DNA from 4 places in the Streptomyces huasconensis genome. Region 3 is predicted to be linked to each of the others. Evidence: riboswitches for the same ligand, from Rfam matches in the RefSeq annotation. Region 3 holds a riboswitch; each other region holds the start of a gene.
What was found. A riboswitch is a leader RNA that binds a small molecule or an ion and turns the genes downstream of it on or off. The one in region 3 is predicted to bind cobalamin.
Positions count from the first base shown of each region.

Region 1: another riboswitch for cobalamin. It lies ahead of J2N69_RS24775 (ribonucleoside-diphosphate reductase subunit alpha); the one in region 3 lies ahead of cobN (cobaltochelatase subunit CobN).
Region 2: another riboswitch for cobalamin. It lies ahead of J2N69_RS02990 (ABC transporter substrate-binding protein); the one in region 3 lies ahead of cobN (cobaltochelatase subunit CobN).
Region 4: another riboswitch for cobalamin. It lies ahead of J2N69_RS12940 (CbtB domain-containing protein); the one in region 3 lies ahead of cobN (cobaltochelatase subunit CobN).

Region 1 is NZ_CP086119.1:5,400,832-5,405,035, reverse strand. Features, by position in the region: gene mctP (monocarboxylate uptake permease MctP) at 1-1,030, shown strand, start outside; gene J2N69_RS24780 (GNAT family N-acetyltransferase) at 1,108-1,611, shown strand; adenosylcobalamin-variant (AdoCbl-variant) riboswitch at 1,685-1,782, shown strand; gene J2N69_RS24775 (ribonucleoside-diphosphate reductase subunit alpha) at 1,929-4,204, shown strand, end outside.
Region 2 is NZ_CP086119.1:683,294-687,497, forward strand. Features, by position in the region: gene J2N69_RS02980 (MFS transporter) at 11-1,213, shown strand; gene J2N69_RS02985 (class I SAM-dependent methyltransferase) at 1,220-1,969, shown strand; cobalamin riboswitch at 2,013-2,209, shown strand; gene J2N69_RS02990 (ABC transporter substrate-binding protein) at 2,240-3,268, shown strand; gene J2N69_RS02995 (FecCD family ABC transporter permease) at 3,265-4,204, shown strand, end outside.
Region 3 is NZ_CP086119.1:6,306,989-6,311,192, reverse strand. Features, by position in the region: gene J2N69_RS28535 (precorrin-2 C(20)-methyltransferase) at 1-311, opposite strand, end outside; gene J2N69_RS28530 (precorrin-8X methylmutase) at 332-958, opposite strand; gene J2N69_RS28525 (cobalamin biosynthesis protein CobG) at 970-2,379, opposite strand; cobalamin riboswitch at 2,487-2,620, shown strand; gene cobN (cobaltochelatase subunit CobN) at 2,657-4,204, shown strand, end outside.
Region 4 is NZ_CP086119.1:2,883,759-2,887,962, forward strand. Features, by position in the region: gene glxA (radical copper oxidase GlxA) at 1-1,172, shown strand, start outside; gene J2N69_RS12935 (glycoside hydrolase family 6 protein) at 1,259-2,293, opposite strand; cobalamin riboswitch at 2,398-2,539, shown strand; gene J2N69_RS12940 (CbtB domain-containing protein) at 2,575-2,796, shown strand; gene J2N69_RS12945 (CbtA family protein) at 2,820-3,608, shown strand; gene J2N69_RS12950 (class F sortase) at 3,829-4,204, opposite strand, start outside.

The sequences.
Region 1 (4,204 bases), 910 kb from region 3:
GAAGGACGGCCTGATCTACCTCGTCATCGTCGTCGCGATCATCTACATCCCGATCAAGCTGGGCGGCTTCGACGACATCTTCGCCAAGGCCGGCGACGCCTTCGCGCAGACCAACCCGGCGACCGACAAACCGCGCGGCGCGCTCGCGCCCGCCGAGGCCGGGCAGTGGACGTACGCGACGCTCGCGCTCGGTTCGGCGCTGGCGCTGTTCATGTATCCGCACTCGATCACCGCGACGCTCTCGTCCAGGAGCCGTGACGTGATCCGCCGCAACACCACGATCCTGCCGCTGTACTCGCTGATGCTCGGCCTGCTGGCGCTGCTCGGCTTCATGGCGATCGCGGCCGGGGTCAAGGTGGAGAACGGCCAGTTGGCGATCCCGCAGCTGTTCGAGGACATGTTCCCCGACTGGTTCACGGGCGTGGCGTTCGCGGCCATCGGCATCGGCGCGCTGGTCCCGGCGGCCATCATGTCGATCGCGGCCGCGAACCTCTTCACCCGCAACATCTACAAGGACTTCATCAGGCCCGACGCGACGCCCGCGCAGGAGACCAAGGTCTCCAAGCTGGTCTCGCTCCTGGTGAAGGTCGGCGCGCTCGTCTTCGTCCTCACCATGGACAAGACGGTCGCGATCAACTTCCAGCTGCTCGGCGGCATCTGGATTCTCCAGACGATGCCCGCGCTGGTCGGCGGCCTCTTCACGCGCTGGTTCCACCGCTGGGCGCTGCTGGGCGGCTGGGCGGTCGGCATGGTCTACGGCACACTGGCCGCGTACGGCGTCGCGTCGCCGACGCAGAAGCACTTCGGCGGCTCCTCGGACACGATCCCGGGCATCGGCGAGATCGGCTACATCGGCCTCACCGCGTTCGTCCTGAACGTCATCGTGACCGTGGTCCTCACCTTCGTCCTGAAGGCGCTGAAGGCCCCGGACGGCGTCGACGAGACCTCCCCCGGGGACTACACCGCCGACGCGGGCGACCCGGGCGTCATGGAGGAACTGCCCAAGGCGACCGCGGGCGCCGGGCACTGAGCCCCGCCCCGCCGCGACGGAGGGCCGCCGGAAAAACCGGCGGCCCTCTGTCGTACCCGTGTTGCACACTGCGGCCCATGGACACGACGACCCTCACGATCAGGCGGGCCCTCCCCGAGGAGTACGAGGCGCTGGGCGCCCTCACCGCGCAGGCCTATCTCGACGGCGGCCACCTGGACTTCGGGGAGGACGACCCCTACCTCGCCGTGCTGCGGGACGTGCCGGGACGCGCGGCGCACGCCGAGATCCTCGTCGCCGAGGTGGCGGGCAAGGTGCTCGGCGGCGTCACCTACGTCCCCTCCGGCGGGCCGATGGCCGACATCGCGGGCGCGAACGACGCGGAGATACGGATGCTCGCCGTCTCTGCCGAGGCGCGCGGCCGGGGCGCCGGCGAAGCGCTCGTACGGGAGTGCGTGCGACGCGCCAAGGAAGCGGGCCGCACCTCGCTCGTGCTGTCCACGCAGAGGTCCATGCACGCCGCCCACCGGCTGTACGAGCGCCTCGGGTTCGTACGGACGCCCGAGCGTGACTGGCGGCCGATCGAGACGGTGCCGCTGCTGGCGTACGCGCTGAAGCTCTAGCCACCACTCCGCGAGCCGACACAAGATGTGGGCCCGCTTCTCAGGCCCGGCACAAGATGTATGCTCGTGCTCGCTGTCGCCGCAGGGAAATCCGGTGCAAGTCCGGAACTGTCCCGCAACGGTGCATGTGTACGCATTCGGCGTACGCGGAGTCCGATGACCTGCCGACAGTGCACCCGTGCCGTCCGGCCCGGGTGCCGACCGTCCGGGCCTCGTGGAGTGGGCCGGTGGACGCGGTACGCCGCCCTGCCCGGGTGCGCCCGTGTGTGCCGTCCGCCTCCCCCTGGCCCAGAGCCGAGCGAGGGAGTGCCCCCCACGTGACCATCGCGCCTGCCGAACCCGCGTCAGCGCCGTCGACGCCCACCGCCCAGGGTGCCGAGGGAACCGACGGGCCAGGGGCCGCGCTGCTGCGCACCCTGACCGATCTCACCGCCGACCTCCCCGACGCCGACCCCGGCCGGGTCGCCGCCGCCGCCCTGCGCGGCCGCTCGGCCAAGGCGGACCTCTCGGAGCTGCGGGAACTGGCGACCGAGGCGGCCGCGGGGCTCATCGCCGAGGACCCGGCGTACTCGAAGCTGGCGGCCCGGCTCCTGTCGATCGGCATCCGCGAGGAGGCGGCCACGCAGGGCGTGCGCTCCTTCACCGACTCCGTGGCGGTCGGCCACCGCGAGGGGCTCATCGCCGACCGCACGGCGTCCTTCGTGACGGCGCACGCGGCCCGGCTCGACGCGCTGGTGGTCGCCGCGCTCGCCGACGGCGCCGACTTCCGGTTCGAGTACTTCGGCCTGCGCACCCTGCACAGCCGCTATCTGCTGCGCCACCCGATCACCCGGCAGGTCATCGAGACCCCGCAGCACTTCATGCTGCGCGTCGCGAGCGGTCTGGCCAAGGACGACGGCGCCGCCGCCGTGGACGAGGTCGCCGCGCTGTACGGCCTGATGAGCCGCCTGGACTACCTGCCCTCCTCGCCGACGCTCTTCAACTCCGGCACCCGCCACCCGCAGATGTCCTCCTGCTACCTCCTCGACTCCCCGCTGGACGAGCTGGACTCCATCTACGACCGCTACCACCAGGTCGCGCGGCTCTCCAAGCACGCGGGCGGCATCGGCCTTTCGTACTCCCGCATCCGGTCCCGGGGTTCGCTGATCCGCGGCACGAACGGGCACTCCAACGGCATCGTGCCGTTCCTGAAGACCCTGGACGCCTCGGTCGCCGCCGTGAACCAGGGCGGCCGGCGCAAGGGCGCGGCCGCGGTCTACCTGGAGACGTGGCACTCCGACATCGAGGAGTTCCTGGAGCTGCGCGACAACACCGGTGAGGACGCGCGCCGCACGCACAACCTCAACCTCGCGCACTGGATTCCGGACGAGTTCATGCGCCGCGTCGCCGCCGACCAGGACTGGTCACTGTTCTCCCCGGCCGACGTGCCCGACCTCGTCGACCTGTGGGGCGAGGAGTTCGACGCCGCCTACCGCGAGGCGGAGGCCGCCGGGCTCGCGAAGAAGACCATCCCGGCCCGGGACCTGTACGGCCGCATGATGCGCACCCTCGCGCAGACCGGAAACGGCTGGATGACGTTCAAGGACGCCGCCAACCGCACCGCCAACCAGACGGCGGAGCCCGGCCACACCGTGCACTCCTCCAACCTCTGCACCGAGATCCTGGAGGTGACGGACGACGGCGAGACGGCCGTGTGCAACCTCGGCTCGGTGAACCTCGGCGCGTTCGTGGACACGGCGATCCGGGACATCGACTGGGAGCGTCTTGACGAGACGGTCCGCACCGCCGTGACGTTCCTCGACCGCGTGGTCGACATCAACTTCTACCCGACCGAGCAGGCCGGCCGCTCCAACGCCAAGTGGCGCCCGGTGGGCCTCGGCGCGATGGGCCTCCAGGACGTCTTCTTCCAGCTGCGGCTGCCGTTCGACTCCCCCGAGGCCCGCGCCCTGTCCACCCGCATCGCCGAGCGGATCATGCTCGCCGCGTACGAGGCGTCGGCCGACCTCGCCGAGCGGGAGGGCCCGCTGCCCGCCTGGGAGAAGACCCGCACCGCGCGCGGCGTGCTGCACCCCGACCACTACGACGTCGAGCTGACCTGGCCGGAGCGGTGGGACGCGCTGCGGGCCCGCATCGCCGAGACCGGCATGCGCAACTCCCTGCTGCTGGCCATCGCGCCGACCGCCACCATCGCGTCCATCGCGGGTGTCTACGAGTGCATCGAGCCGCAGGTCTCCAACCTCTTCAAGCGCGAGACGCTGTCCGGCGAGTTCCTCCAGGTCAACGCCTACCTGGTCCAGGAGCTGAAGCGGCTCGGCGTCTGGGACGAGCAGACCCGCGAGGCGCTGCGCGAGGCCAGCGGCTCGGTGCAGGGCTTCAGCTGGATTCCCGCGGACGTCCGCGCGCTCTACCGCACGGCCTGGGAGATCCCGCAGCGCGGCCTGATCGACATGGCCGCCGCGCGCACCCCGTTCCTCGACCAGGCGCAGTCGCTGAACCTCTTCCTGGAGACGCCGACCATCGGCAAGCTCTCCTCGATGTACGCGTACGCCTGGCAGCAGGGCCTGAAGACGACGTACTACCTGCGCTCGCGCCC
Region 2 (4,204 bases), 5.6 Mb from region 3:
CGGGGAAGGCGTGCGGGCCACGCTGTTCCCGCTCGACGGGCCGCTGCGTTTCCTGCTGCTCAGCTCGTTCCTGATCCCTCTCGGCAGCTTCATGGTCCTGCCGTTCATGTCGGTGTTCCTGCACGAGCGGCTCGGGATGGGGCTCGGCGCGGTGGGTGTCGTGCTGGCCGCGGCGTCCCTCGTGCAGTTCTCCGGAGGGATCGTAGGCGGGGCCCTGGCGGACCGGATCGGGCTGCGCCGCACGATGCTGTGGGCTCTGATCATCCGCACCGCCGGATTCGTCGGCCTCCTGTTGGCCTTGCGCTGGCCGCCGTTGGCTGTCGGGGCGCTGGTGCTGACGTGCTGCGGCGCCGCGCTGTATCTGCCCGCCAACAAGGCGTACCTCGTGCACGGCGTGGACGACGAGCGCCGTCCGGCGTTCCTGGCCGCGGGCAATGCCGCCCTCAACGCGGGCATGGCGGTGGGGCCGCTGGTCGCCGGGCCGTTCGTGCTGTCCTCGCCCGGCTGGCTGTTCGTGTCCGTCACCGCTCTGTTCGTCCTGGTCGCCGCGGGCCACGCGCGGCTCCCGGCGGCGGGGGCCGGGGAGTCAGGCGGGCAGCCGGCCGGGCAGGGGCTGCTGGCCGGGGTGGCGGCCTTGCCGTTCGCCGCCAACGCGCTCGCCTTCTACCTCTACTTCCACTTCCAGCACTTCCTGGCGGTGTACGCCGTCGAGCGGGCCACCAGCACGTTCTACAGCCTGGTCCTGCTGCTCTGCTTCACGCTGGTCATCGTCGTACAGCCCCTCGCGTCCGGCCTGATCCGGCGCATGCCCTACGCGACGGCCCTCGCGGTCGGCTTCACGGGTCTGGCCGCCGGGCTGGCCGTCCTCGCGATCGGCACCCGGCCCGCGCTGCTGGCGGGCGGGGCGCTGATCACCCTGGGCGACATCGTCCTGTTCCTCAAGAACGACCTGGAGGCGCTGCACCGCAGCTCACGCTCGGACGCCGTGGTCTTCGGCCAGCAGCGGCTGGCCGCGGGGCTCGGCGCCTGCGCGAGCGGAGTGCTCGGCGGACAGGTGTACGGGCTCACCGAACAGGCGGGGAACACCGGCTGGTTCTGGCTCCTGGCCGCCGCACAGTGCGTACTGCTGCCCCTGCTTCTGCTCCTGCTGACGCTGCGCGAGCGCCCGGCGAGACACCCCACCCGCATGATGACGACGACGAAGGAGCACTGAGACCGCATGGCACGAACGGGCGGCTTCCAGGACGATGACTTCTGGACCGAGTTCCACGACTTCCTCTTCTCCGAGCAGCGCCACGCGCAGGCCGAGGAACTGCTGGCGACCTCTCCCCTGCTCTCCTTTCCCACCGGTGCCAGGGTGCTGGACCTGTGCTGCGGCACCGGCGTGTTCACGGTCCCGCTCGCACGCTGCGGCCACGACGTCACCGGGGTGGACCTGAGCCCGGCCATGCTGGACCGGGCGCGCAAACACACGGCCGACTCCGGGGTGCGGGTCACATACGTGCGGGCCGACGCACGCGACTACGAGCCACCGGGCGCCTTCGATGTCGTCCTCAACATGTTCACCTCCTTCGGGTACTTCGAGGACCCCGCCGACAACGCGCGCATGCTGCGCACCATGTACACCTCCCTGGCGCCCGGAGGCACCCTCGTCCTGGACCTCGCCGGAAAGGAGCTGCTGGCCCGCAAGGTCACTCCGCCGAAGGTGGTCCAGCGAGGCGATGACCTGCTGGTGCAGACCGACACCGTGCTGGACGACTGGGCGCGGCTGCGCAGCGACTGGGTTCTGGTCCGCGGCGAGCGGGTGACGCGGGCCACCCTGGTGTGGTTCGTGTACAGCGCGGTGGAGTTGCGGCACATGGTGGAGGAGGCGGGGTTCGGCCGGGTGGAGGTGTTCGGCGGGTTCGACGCCCGCCCCTACGACCAGGACGCCGAGCGCCTGGTGCTGCGGGCGGTCCGGGAGGAGTGAGCGAGGCCCGGGGGGGGGGCGTGCGAAGGGGCCCGCACGCCCTTTTGAGCGGCGCCCGGCAGATCGTAGGATCACCAGGTCATCACCGCGACGGGGAACAGGAAGCCGGTGCGAATCCGGCACGGTCCCGCCACTGTGACCGGGGAGTGCACCCTTCGGCATGCCACTGCGCGCCACGCGGGAAGGCAAGGGGAGCGTCGATCCGGGAGTCAGGACACTGGCCTGTCGCGGGCCCGATCCGAGGAGCGCGGACTCCCCAGGAGGCTTCACGTGCACACCCGTCCCCCGTTGTTCACCCCTGTCCGCAAGCGCGGGGCCCGCTGCACCGCGGCCCTCGCCCTGTGCGCGGCCTTGCTGGCCGCCGGATGCGGCTCGTCGCAGGACACCGCCCGGAACGGGAAGGCAACGGCTTCCCGGGCGGCGGGCTTTCCCGTCACCATCGACAACTGCGGCGTGAAGACGACGTATGACAAGCCGCCGTCCCGCGTCGTCACCATCCACCAGCACCCGGCCGAGCTGATGCTCTCCCTCGGCCTGAAGGACCGCATGGCCGGCACCGCCTTCCCGGACTCCGCCGTCCTGCCCGAACTGGCGAAGGACTTCGCGTCCCTTCCGGAACTGGCCAAGAAGGAGCCGTCGTTCGAAACCGTCCTGGACAAGGAACCCGACCTCGTCTACGGCGGCTACGGCAGCGCCTTCGACGAGAAGGAGGGCCGCTCCCGCAAGGCGTTCCGGGACGCGGGCATCGACACCCACCTCAACCGCGAGTACTGCGGAAAGAAGCGGGTGACGATGGACGACACGTATGAGGAGATCCGCACCGTCGGAAAGATCTTCGGCGTGTCCGACCGGGCGGACCAGCTGGTGTCCGACCTGAAGGCCCGGGTCGACAAGGCCGCGAAGACCGTCGCGGACGAGCCCGACGTGCCCGTCTTCGTTTACGACAGCGGCGACAAGACCGCCTTCACCGCCGGTGGCAAGAGCCTCGGCACCGAACTGATCCGGCTTGCCGGGGGCAAGAACGTCTTCGCCGACCTCGACGACGTCTTCGGTGACGTCTCCTGGGAACAAGTCGTCGAGCGCAAGCCTGAGGTCATCGCGATCTACGACTACGCCGGCGCCGGCAGCATCGAGCAGAAGAAGGAATTCCTGCTCGCGCAGCCCGCTCTCAAGGACGTGCCCGCCATCAGGAACAAGCGGTTCGTCGTGCTGCCCCTGACCGCCACCCTGGTCGGCGTGCGCTCCGCGTACGCGGTGGAGGACCTGGCCCGCGGCATCCACCCCAAGAGCTTCGGGTGACGGCCTCCGCCACCGACACGGGAACCGGCGCCGAGCGGACCGTAAGAGGAGGCCAAAGGGACGTTCGCAGAACAGGCCCGGGCCTCGTCGTCACCCTCACCGCCCTGACCGTCCTCCTCGTGCTCTCCGTCATGGCGGGCCTTGCCATCGGCTCCGTCCAGGTGCCGCCCGGCCAGGTGTGGGGCATCGTCACGCAGGCGCTGGGCGCCGACGGGGCGGAGCCGGGCTGGTCCCGCGCGCGCGAGACCATCGTGCTGGACGTCCGCGCGCCTCGGGTGCTCCTCGGCGCGGTGGCCGGCGCGGGCCTCGCCGTGGTCGGCACCGCACTGCAGGCCCTGATCCGCAACCCGCTCGCCGAGCCCTACCTGCTCGGCGTCTCCTCCGGCGCCTCGCTCGGCGCCGTGACGGTGATCGTGTTCGGGGTGACCCTCTTCGGCCCCGTGTCCCTGTCGGTCGCCGCGTTCGCCGGCGCGCTGGGTGCCCTTCTCCTCGTCTACGCCACCGCCCGCACCGGCGGCCGGATCACCTCCACGCGGCTGGTCCTCGCCGGTGTCGCCATCGCCGCCGTCCTCACCGCCGTACTCGACCTGCTGCTCCTCACCACCGACCGGGGCAACGAAGCCCGCGCCGTCCTCGCCTGGACCCTCGGCGGCCTCGGCGGGGTCAGCTGGGACACCCTCTGGCTCCCCAGCGCCGCCCTGCTCCTCGGCACCGGGGTCCTCATGGCGCAGGCCCGCAACCTGAACCTGCTGCTGGCCGGCGAGGAGGCCGCGACGACGATGGGCCTGGACGTGGCCCGGTTCCGCGCGCGGATGTTCGTCCTGCTGTCCTTGGTGACCGGCGTCCTGGTCGCCGCGGCCGGTCCCATCGGATTCGTCGGCCTGATGCTGCCGCACACCGTCCGGCTCCTCGTCGGCGGCGACCACCGCCGCGTCC
Region 3 (4,204 bases):
TCCTCGTAGAAGTCGTCGAGGGCGCCGCGGTAGCCGCCGGGGTGGTCGGTGGTCTCCGTGGTGACGGGGTAGACCAGCGGTTCCTCGATGTGGTCGGGGCGCAGGTGCCGCGCGGCGATCGAGCGCGCGATGGAGCGGCCGTGCCGCGCCGAGTGGTACGCGACGACGTCGGCGGCGGCGATGACCTCGACGGCGCGCACGGTCATCAGGGAGGGGTCGCCGGGGCCGAGCCCGACGCCGTACAGCTTCCCCGGGGTGTTCGTGACGTTCTGGGTGTCCTGGACGTTCTGGGTGTTCTCAGTGTTCTCGATGGGCTGGGCGTTCTCGGTGTTCACTCCGCCTCGCTCGCAATCGCGTTGATCGCCGCCGCGGCCATCGCGCTGCCGCCGCGACGGCCCCGTACGACCAGGTACTCCAGGCCCGAGCGGTGCTCGGCGAGCGCGTCCTTGGACTCGGCGGCGCCGACGAAGCCGACCGGGATGCCGAGGACGGCGGCCGGACGCGGGGCGCCCTCCTCGATCATCTCCAGGAGGCGGAAGAGCGCGGTGGGGGCGTTGCCGATGGCGACGACGGAGCCTTCGAGGCGGTCGCGCCACAGCTCCATGGCGGCGGCGCTGCGGGTGGTGCCGAGCCGCTCCGCGAGGCCGGGGACCGACGGATCGGTGAGGGTGCAGATCACGTCGTTGTCGGCGGGCAGCCGCTTGCGCGTGACGCCGCTCGCGACCATGTTCGCGTCGCACAGGATCGGCGCGCCGTCGCGCAGCGCCTTGCGGGCGTCGGCCACCACGCGGGGGCTGAAGGCGAGGTCGCGGACGAGGTCGACCATCCCGCAGGCGTGGATCATCCGCACCGCGACCTGGCTGACGTCGGCGGGCAGACCGGCGAGGTCCGCCTCCGCGCGGATGGTGGCAAAGGACTCGCGGTAGATCGCCGCGCCGTCCTTCTCGTAGTCGAACACTGTGCTCTCGCTCATCTCGTGGCCGTTGTGGTGGTTGCCGTTGTCATACGTGCTGTGGTGACCGTCTCGGTCAACGTGGCGCCGCCGCTCACGGGCGTCGCCGTGCCGCCGCCGCGCACCGTTACCTCGTACGGCCCGTCCCCGGTGGCGAGGACGTCCACCCAGTCGCCGTGCGGGTGTCCGCACCGCCGCTCGCAGCCGGACCAGTGGACGGGCAGGCCGCCGGCGCCGGGGACGGCGTCGGCGCGGACGTCGGCGAGGGACTTGGCGCAGCCGGGGCGGCCGGTGCAGGCGGAGACGCCGAGCCAGGGCGAGCCGGGGTCGGTGAGGTAGCCGGCGTCGGCGAGCGCGCCGAGGCGTGCGTGGGCGGTCGCGGCGTCCGCGAAGCCGGGGAGCACGAAGCCGCGCCACGGGGTGACGCGCAGTTCGTCGGCGGGGGCGGGCAGCAGGGCCCGCCACTGGGCGGCGCTCACCCGGCCGAGGGGGGCGCCGACGGCCACCGCGCGGCCGATGACGCCGGGCGGGTGGGGGGTGGCGCGGGGCGGGTCGGAGGGGACGGCGGCCGGTACGGCGTCGATGCCCTGCCGCGCCAGCGCCCCGGCGAGGTCGACGGGGTGCCCCGCGGGCAGCTCCCGGACCCGCCAGGCTCCGTTGCCCGCGTCACGCGCGGCGGCGAGGAAGGCTTCGGCGGCGGCGAGGGCGGCGCGCGGGGCGTCGATACCGGGGACGCGCAGAGCGTGGCCCCCGATGCGGACGACCGCCGTGCCGCCAGAGCCGTCAGAGCCACCCTCTCCGCCCAAGCCACCCGAGCCGTCCGAACCGCCCGAGCCACCCGAGCCACCCGAGCCACCCGAGCCACCCGAGCCACCCGAGCCACCCGATTCTGCGATCAAGGTCACATCGCCGCCGAGCGGAGCCACATCCCCGCGCCCGTCGTCCAGGACGAACAGGAAACGGCCGGAGAGCGCCGTCGTCCACTCCTGCCCGCACAGCAGCCGGTCCAGCTCACGGGCCCACAACTGCACGTCCGCGTGGCCGAGTCGGTCGAGGGTGGCGAGCGGGGAGGCCACGATGTTGCGGACGCGTTCGTGGCGTTCGGAGGGCAGCAGGCCCGCGTCCGCGAGGAGTGCGGAGAGCCGTCCGCCGCAGCTCTCGCCGAGGCCGCGCAGCTCGATGTTGCCGCGCGAGGTGATGCTGAGGTGGCCGTCCGCCAGGCGCTCCGCCACCTCCCCGAGAACCTCCGCCTGACGGGACGTCAGAAGCCCTGCGGGGAGGCGGAGTCGGGCCAGCGCGCCATCGTCGGCGCGGTGCAGTCGAAGCGCTCCGGGGCAGGCGTCACCCCGGTCGCGCACCGGGTTGCGTATGAGGGATTCGCCCTGGTTCGTGGAGGTTGCTCGGGTGGGCGGCATGGCGGCGAGCATACCCACGCCGATCCGGCCGGTCGCCTGCCGAGACGGGCCGTCCCGGCAGGCGGCCGCCCCACCGGCGGCGGCCAGGACTTACTATGCAGGCGGCGGACCGCCAGGTCCGCCGACGCCAGCGACGGCGTGGGCCCACCAGGGCCCGAGGGAGGAAGCCCGGTGCGAATCCGGCGCGGTCCCGCCACTGTGAGCCCCACCGAGGTGGGGCGAGTCAGGAACTCCCGCCGTCCATACGACCACCCGGGGCGCGGACACCCCGAGGAAGGCCTGCGCACGCATGCTTCTGCTGCTGTCGACCTCCGACACCGACCTGCTCAGCGCCCGCGCGGCGGGGGGTCCGGTCGACTACCGGTTCGCCAACCCGTCCCGCCTGGACCTCGCCGAGCTGCCCGCGCTCCTGGAGGGCGCCGACCTCGTCGTCGTACGCCTCCTCGGTGGCGTCCGCGCCTGGCAGGACGGCCTGGACCAGCTCATCGCCAGCGGTCTGCCGGTGGTCGTGCTCACCGGTGAACAGGCGCCCGACGCCCAGCTCATGGCCTCCTCGACCGTGCCGGTCGGCATCGCCGCCGAGGCGCACGCCTACCTCGCGCACGGCGGCCCCGCCAACCTGGAGCAGCTCGCCCGCTTCCTCTCCGACACCGTGCTCCTCACCGGCCACGGCTTCGACCCGCCGGCGCCCGCCCCGTCCTGGGGCCCGCTGGAGCGCGCCGCCCGCGACGTCGAGGGCCCGACGGTGGCGGTGCTCTACTACCGCGCCCACCACATGAGCGGCAACACCGCCTTCATCGACGACCTGTGCGGCGCGATCGAGGACGCGGGCGGCCGCCCGATGCCGCTGTACGTGGCCTCGCTGCGCGCCCCCGAGCCGGAACTGATCGACGCGCTGCGCCCCGCCGACGCCATCGTGACGACGGTCCTCGCGGCCGGCGGCACCAAGCCCGCCGAGGCCTCCGCGGGCGGCGACGACGAGTCGTGGGACGCGGGCGCGCTGACCGGCCTCGACGTGCCGATCCTCCAGGCGCTCTGCCTGACCGGGTCGCGTTCGGCCTGGGAGGAGAACGACGAGGGCGTCTCGCCGCTGGACGCCGCGAGCCAGATCGCGGTGCCGGAGTTCGACGGGCGGCTCATCACGGTCCCGTTCTCGTTCAAGGAGATCGACGAGGACGGCCTTCCGGCGTACGTCGCCGACGCCGAGCGCGCGGCCCGGGTCGCCGGTATCGCCGTACGGCACGCGCGTCTGAAGCACATCCCGGCCGCCGACAAGCGCCTGGCGCTCGTCCTGTCCGCGTACCCGACCAAGCACTCCCGGATCGGCAACGCGGTCGGCCTGGACACCCCCGCCTCCGCCGTCGCGCTGCTGCGCAGGCTGCGCGCCGAGGGCTACGACTTCGGCCCCGAGGCCGACATCCCGGGCCTCGTCTCCGGTGACGGCGACGAGCTGATCCGCGCGCTGATCGACGCGGGCGGCCACGACCAGGAGTGGCTCACCGAGGAGCAGCTGGCCGCCAACCCGGTCCGCATCCCGGCCGCCGACTACAAGCGGTGGTACGCCACGCTGCCGCAGGAGCTGCGGGACTCCGTCGAGCAGCACTGGGGGCCGCCGCCCGGCGAGATGTTCCTGGACCGCTCGCGCGTCGGCGACGGCGGCGACCCGGAGGGCGACATCGTCCTCGCCGCCCTGCGGCGCGGCAACCTCCTCATCCTCATCCAGCCGCCGCGCGGCTTCGGCGAGAACCCCATCGCGATCTACCACGACCCGGATCTGCCGCCCTCGCACCACTACTTGGCGGCCTACCGCTGGATCGCCGCCCCGGCCGCCGACGGC
Region 4 (4,204 bases), 3.4 Mb from region 3:
TGGACAAGAAGGACTTCCAGGGGATCAAGGACGCCTTCGAGTTCGACCCGGTCGCCGAGCGGTACATCAAGGTCGACCCGATGAACGAGGCCCGCTGGTACCCCACGCTGACCACACTGACCGACGGCCGCATCCTCTCCACCTCGGGCCTGGACGAGATCGGCCAGCTGGTGCCGGGCAAGAACGAGGTGTACGACCCGAGAACCAGGAAGTGGACGTACACCAAGGGCGTCCGGCAGTTCCCGACGTACCCGGCGATCTTCCAGATGACCGACGGCAGGCTCTTCTACTCCGGTTCCAACGCGGGGTACGGCCCCGCCGACGTCGGCCGCAAGCCGGGCATCTGGGACCTGCGGACCAACACATGGAAGGGCGTCCCGGGCCTGAGCGACCAGCATCTCCTGGAGACCTCCGGCACGGTCGAGCTGCCGCCCGCCCAGGACCAGAAGTACATGGTGGTCGGCGGCGGCGGTGTCGGCGAGTCCAAGCGGTCCAGCGAGAAGACCCGCGTCGTGGACCTGACGGCGGACGAGCCGCGGTTCGTCGACGGGCCCTCCCTGGAGAAGGGCACGCGCTACCCGCAGATCTCGACGCTGCCGGACGACACCGTCCTGATCTCCGGCGGCTCGCAGGACTACCGCGGGCGCGGCGACTCCGACATCCGCCAGGCGCGGATCTACGACGCGAGGACCGGGGAGATGCGCAGGGTCGCCGACCCGCTGGTCGGCCGCAACTACCACTCCGGGTCGGTCCTGCTGCCCGACGGCCGCGTGATGTTCTTCGGCTCGGACCCGCTCTTCGCCGACGAGGCCGACACCAAGCCGGGCGTCTTCGAGCAGCGCATCGAGATCTACACGCCGCCGTACCTCTACCGCGGTGCGCGGCCGGGCCTTGGCCGGGGGCCTGAGACGATCGAGCGAGGGGAGTCCGGTACGTTTCCGACGCGGCACGCGTCCTCCATCAAGACGGCCCGCTTGATTCGGCCGAGTGCGTCTACTCATGTCACGGATATCGACCAGACGTCGATCGCGCTGGACTTGAAGACGTCCAAAGGGGCGGTTTCCGTGACGGTTCCGAGGAATCGGAGTCTGGTGGAGTCCGGGTGGTACATGCTTTTCGTCACGGATGATCAGGGGACTCCGAGCCGGGCTCGGTGGGTTCGCGTGCCGTAGAGGTCAAATCGGGCGGGTGCGTGGGGAACTGCGGCTTTTCCTGGGCTGAGCGCGCAGTTCCCCGCGCCCCTTACGGGGCGCTCCCCTCAGCCGGCGTTTTTTGCGAGGCCGAGTGCGTACTCCGGCCACCACTCGCCCGCCTTGGGGCCGCCCCGGCACGTCCCGTCGGACTCCCCCGGCCGCTTGATCCACAGGTAGGCGTCGACGAGCGGATCGCCCGTCTCCGTCGTCGGCTCCTCGCCGAGCGCCCGCCCCGGCGGGTTGCACCACGGGTCCTTGCCCTTGTCGTAAGGGCCGTTGCCGTTGCGCCCGGTGTCGATGACGAACGGCTTGCCGCCGATCTTCGCCGAGAGCTTCTTGCCGTACTCCGTACTGGCCTCGGTGGTCTGAAAGTTGGCGACGTTCACCGAGAAGCCGTCGGCCCGCTCGACGCCGGACCGCTTCAGGGGCTCCCAGAGCGAGTCGGGGTTCTGCCAGCCCGCGTTGCCCGCGTCGAGGTACACCTTCGTGTTCTTCAGGGACGTGAGTTTCTCGATGGCGCCGCCGAGGAGGTCGTAGCGCTCCTCGTGGAACTGTTCCGGCGTGCAGTTGTCGACCATGTGCAGTACGGCGTCCGGCTCCAGGATCACCGTGGCGCGCCGGTCGCCGATGCCCCGGGCGACCTCGTCGACGAACGCGCGGTAGGCGTCGCCGTCGGCCGCGCCGCCGCCCGAGTACTGGCCGCAGTCGCGGTGCGGGATGTTGTAGAGGACCAGCAGGGCGTCCCGGCCGGCCTTCTCGGCGGCCTCGGTGAAGCCGCGCGCCTGGTCCTCGGCGTTCTCCGGGACGAGCCACTCGGCGACCGGCCGGCGGGCGATTCTCCGGATCAGCTCGGCGTCGTCCCGCTCGCCGTCCTTCTCGTACGCGGTGACCTGCCTGGCCGCGTTCCCCTCCGGGTTGACCCAGTACGGGTTCTTGCTCCTGGGCTGCTGCTCCGCGGGCGGCCCCGACGCGTTCTCCCCCGGGTCGCCACCGGAGGAGGAGCACGCGGACAGGAGCAGCGCGGCCCCCGCGAGCACCACCCCCGTCCTCACCCCCCTGGCCACGGAACGACGTCCGCGGCCGGTGTCGTTTCGGTACATACACTCCCCCTCGGGTGCACTGTCCGTATCCCCATCCTGACACAGCGCACCTCCGGCCAGCGGGTGTCGACAGGGACGGGTGTTGACAGGGACGCGACGCGCTGGGACTCTCCGTGACGACAAGTCCATACATCGAGGCGACGGTCGCCAGGAACCCGGTGCGAATCCGGGACGGTCCCGCCACTGTGACCGCGTACGCACGCTCGTACGCGGAAGTCAGGAACTGACCCGTCGTCCTCCTGCCATGGGGCGTGGAAACCCCAGAAGGAGGCCCACCCGGTATGTCCCTGCACTCCGCAGCTCCGCACACCGACACCACGGCGAGCCAGGCCGCCGTGACGCGGACCCGTGACTGGCTGATCGCCTCGGCCGCCGCGGTCGTCGCGCTCATCGCGCTCTACGCCGTCTTCATGGACAACGGCTCGCTGATCTCGGCGACCGGCGACTACCTCCACGAGTTCGCGCACGACGGCCGGCACCTCTTCGGTGCCCCGTGCCACTGACCGGGCGGACGGACATCAGCACCATGCCCTCAGCACCTTCCTCCCCTGTACTTCCCCTGCTCGGACGCGGTCTGGCCGCGGGCGGAGCGGCGGGTCTCACGGCCGGCCTCTTCTCCCTGCTGCTCGCCGAGCCGTTGATGGACCGCGCGATCCGCGCCGAGGAGAAGCGGGCGGCCGCCGAGGAGCACGCGCACGGCGCGGCCCAGGCCGTCCAGCACCACGAAGAGCTGTTCAGCCGCTCCACCCAGCACGGCGGTCTCGTCGTCACCGCGGTCGTCGCGGGCCTGGCCGTCGGCGTGCTGTTCGCCGTCGCGTACGCCGCGGTGCACCGGCGCGATCCGCGCGCCCTGCCGTGGCCGCGCGCGCTGGCCTTCTCCGCGGCGGCCTTCCTCGCGGTCTCGCTCCTGCCCGGGCTGCGCTATCCGGCGAACCCGCCGGGCGTCGGCGACGCGGGCACCGTCGGCGACCGCCAGGCGCTCTGGCTCGCGGCTGTCGTCATCGGCGTGCTCGGCATGTTCCTGGTGCGCCAGGTGTACGTGCGCCTCGCCGCGCGCCCCGAACCGGTGCGGCACATCGCGACGGCCCTCACCGCGGTCGCCGTCCTCGCGGCGCTCTTCCTGCTGCCGGGCAACCCCGACCCGGTGCCGGTCGACGCGTCGCTGCTGTGGGACTTCCGCATGCTGTCGCTGGCCTCGCACGCCCTGCTGTGGGCGGTGTTCGCGGCGGTCTTCGGCGGTCTCGGCGTGCGCGCGGCCAGAGGTGCCGCGACGACGGCTCCGGCCCCGGCACTGGCCGGGCGGCAGGCCGCCTAGCGCTACGGGCCGCCCCCAGGGCCTGTCTGACAATTCCCGTCGTCGCCCGGAGGGCGGCCTCGCGGCGTCAGGTGCGTGCTCTCGGCGTGCCGGGCGTAGGGCCTCGTACTGGATGTACTTGGCTCTGCGCCCGGTGCGGCGAGTGGGGGCACCCCCTGCTCGAAGAGCTCGGGGGAGCGTGCATGGCGTCGCGAGGCAGACGGGAATTGTCAGACAGGCCCTAGCGGCGTACGCCCGTGAGGTACGCCGAGACGATCACGTTCGCCGTGTAGGCGCGCGTGGCCCGGTCGAAGGTGCCGCCGCAGGTGATCAGGCGCAGTTCGGCGCGGCCCTCCTCATGGGGGCCGTAGGCCTTCCGCGCGTCGAAGCGGTCGCTGGTGACCACCTGGACGTCGTCGATCGTGAACCGGGCGACGGTGCCGTCGTCGCGGGTCACGTCGATCTTCTCGCCGGGGCGCGCCGCGCTGAGGTCGTAGAAGACCGCGGGGTCCGTCTCGGTGTCGACGTGGCCGACGAAGAGGGCCGCGCCGGGGGCGCCGGGGCGGGTGCCGCCGCCGTACCAGCCGACGGTGTCCCCCTGGGCGAACGGCGGCGGG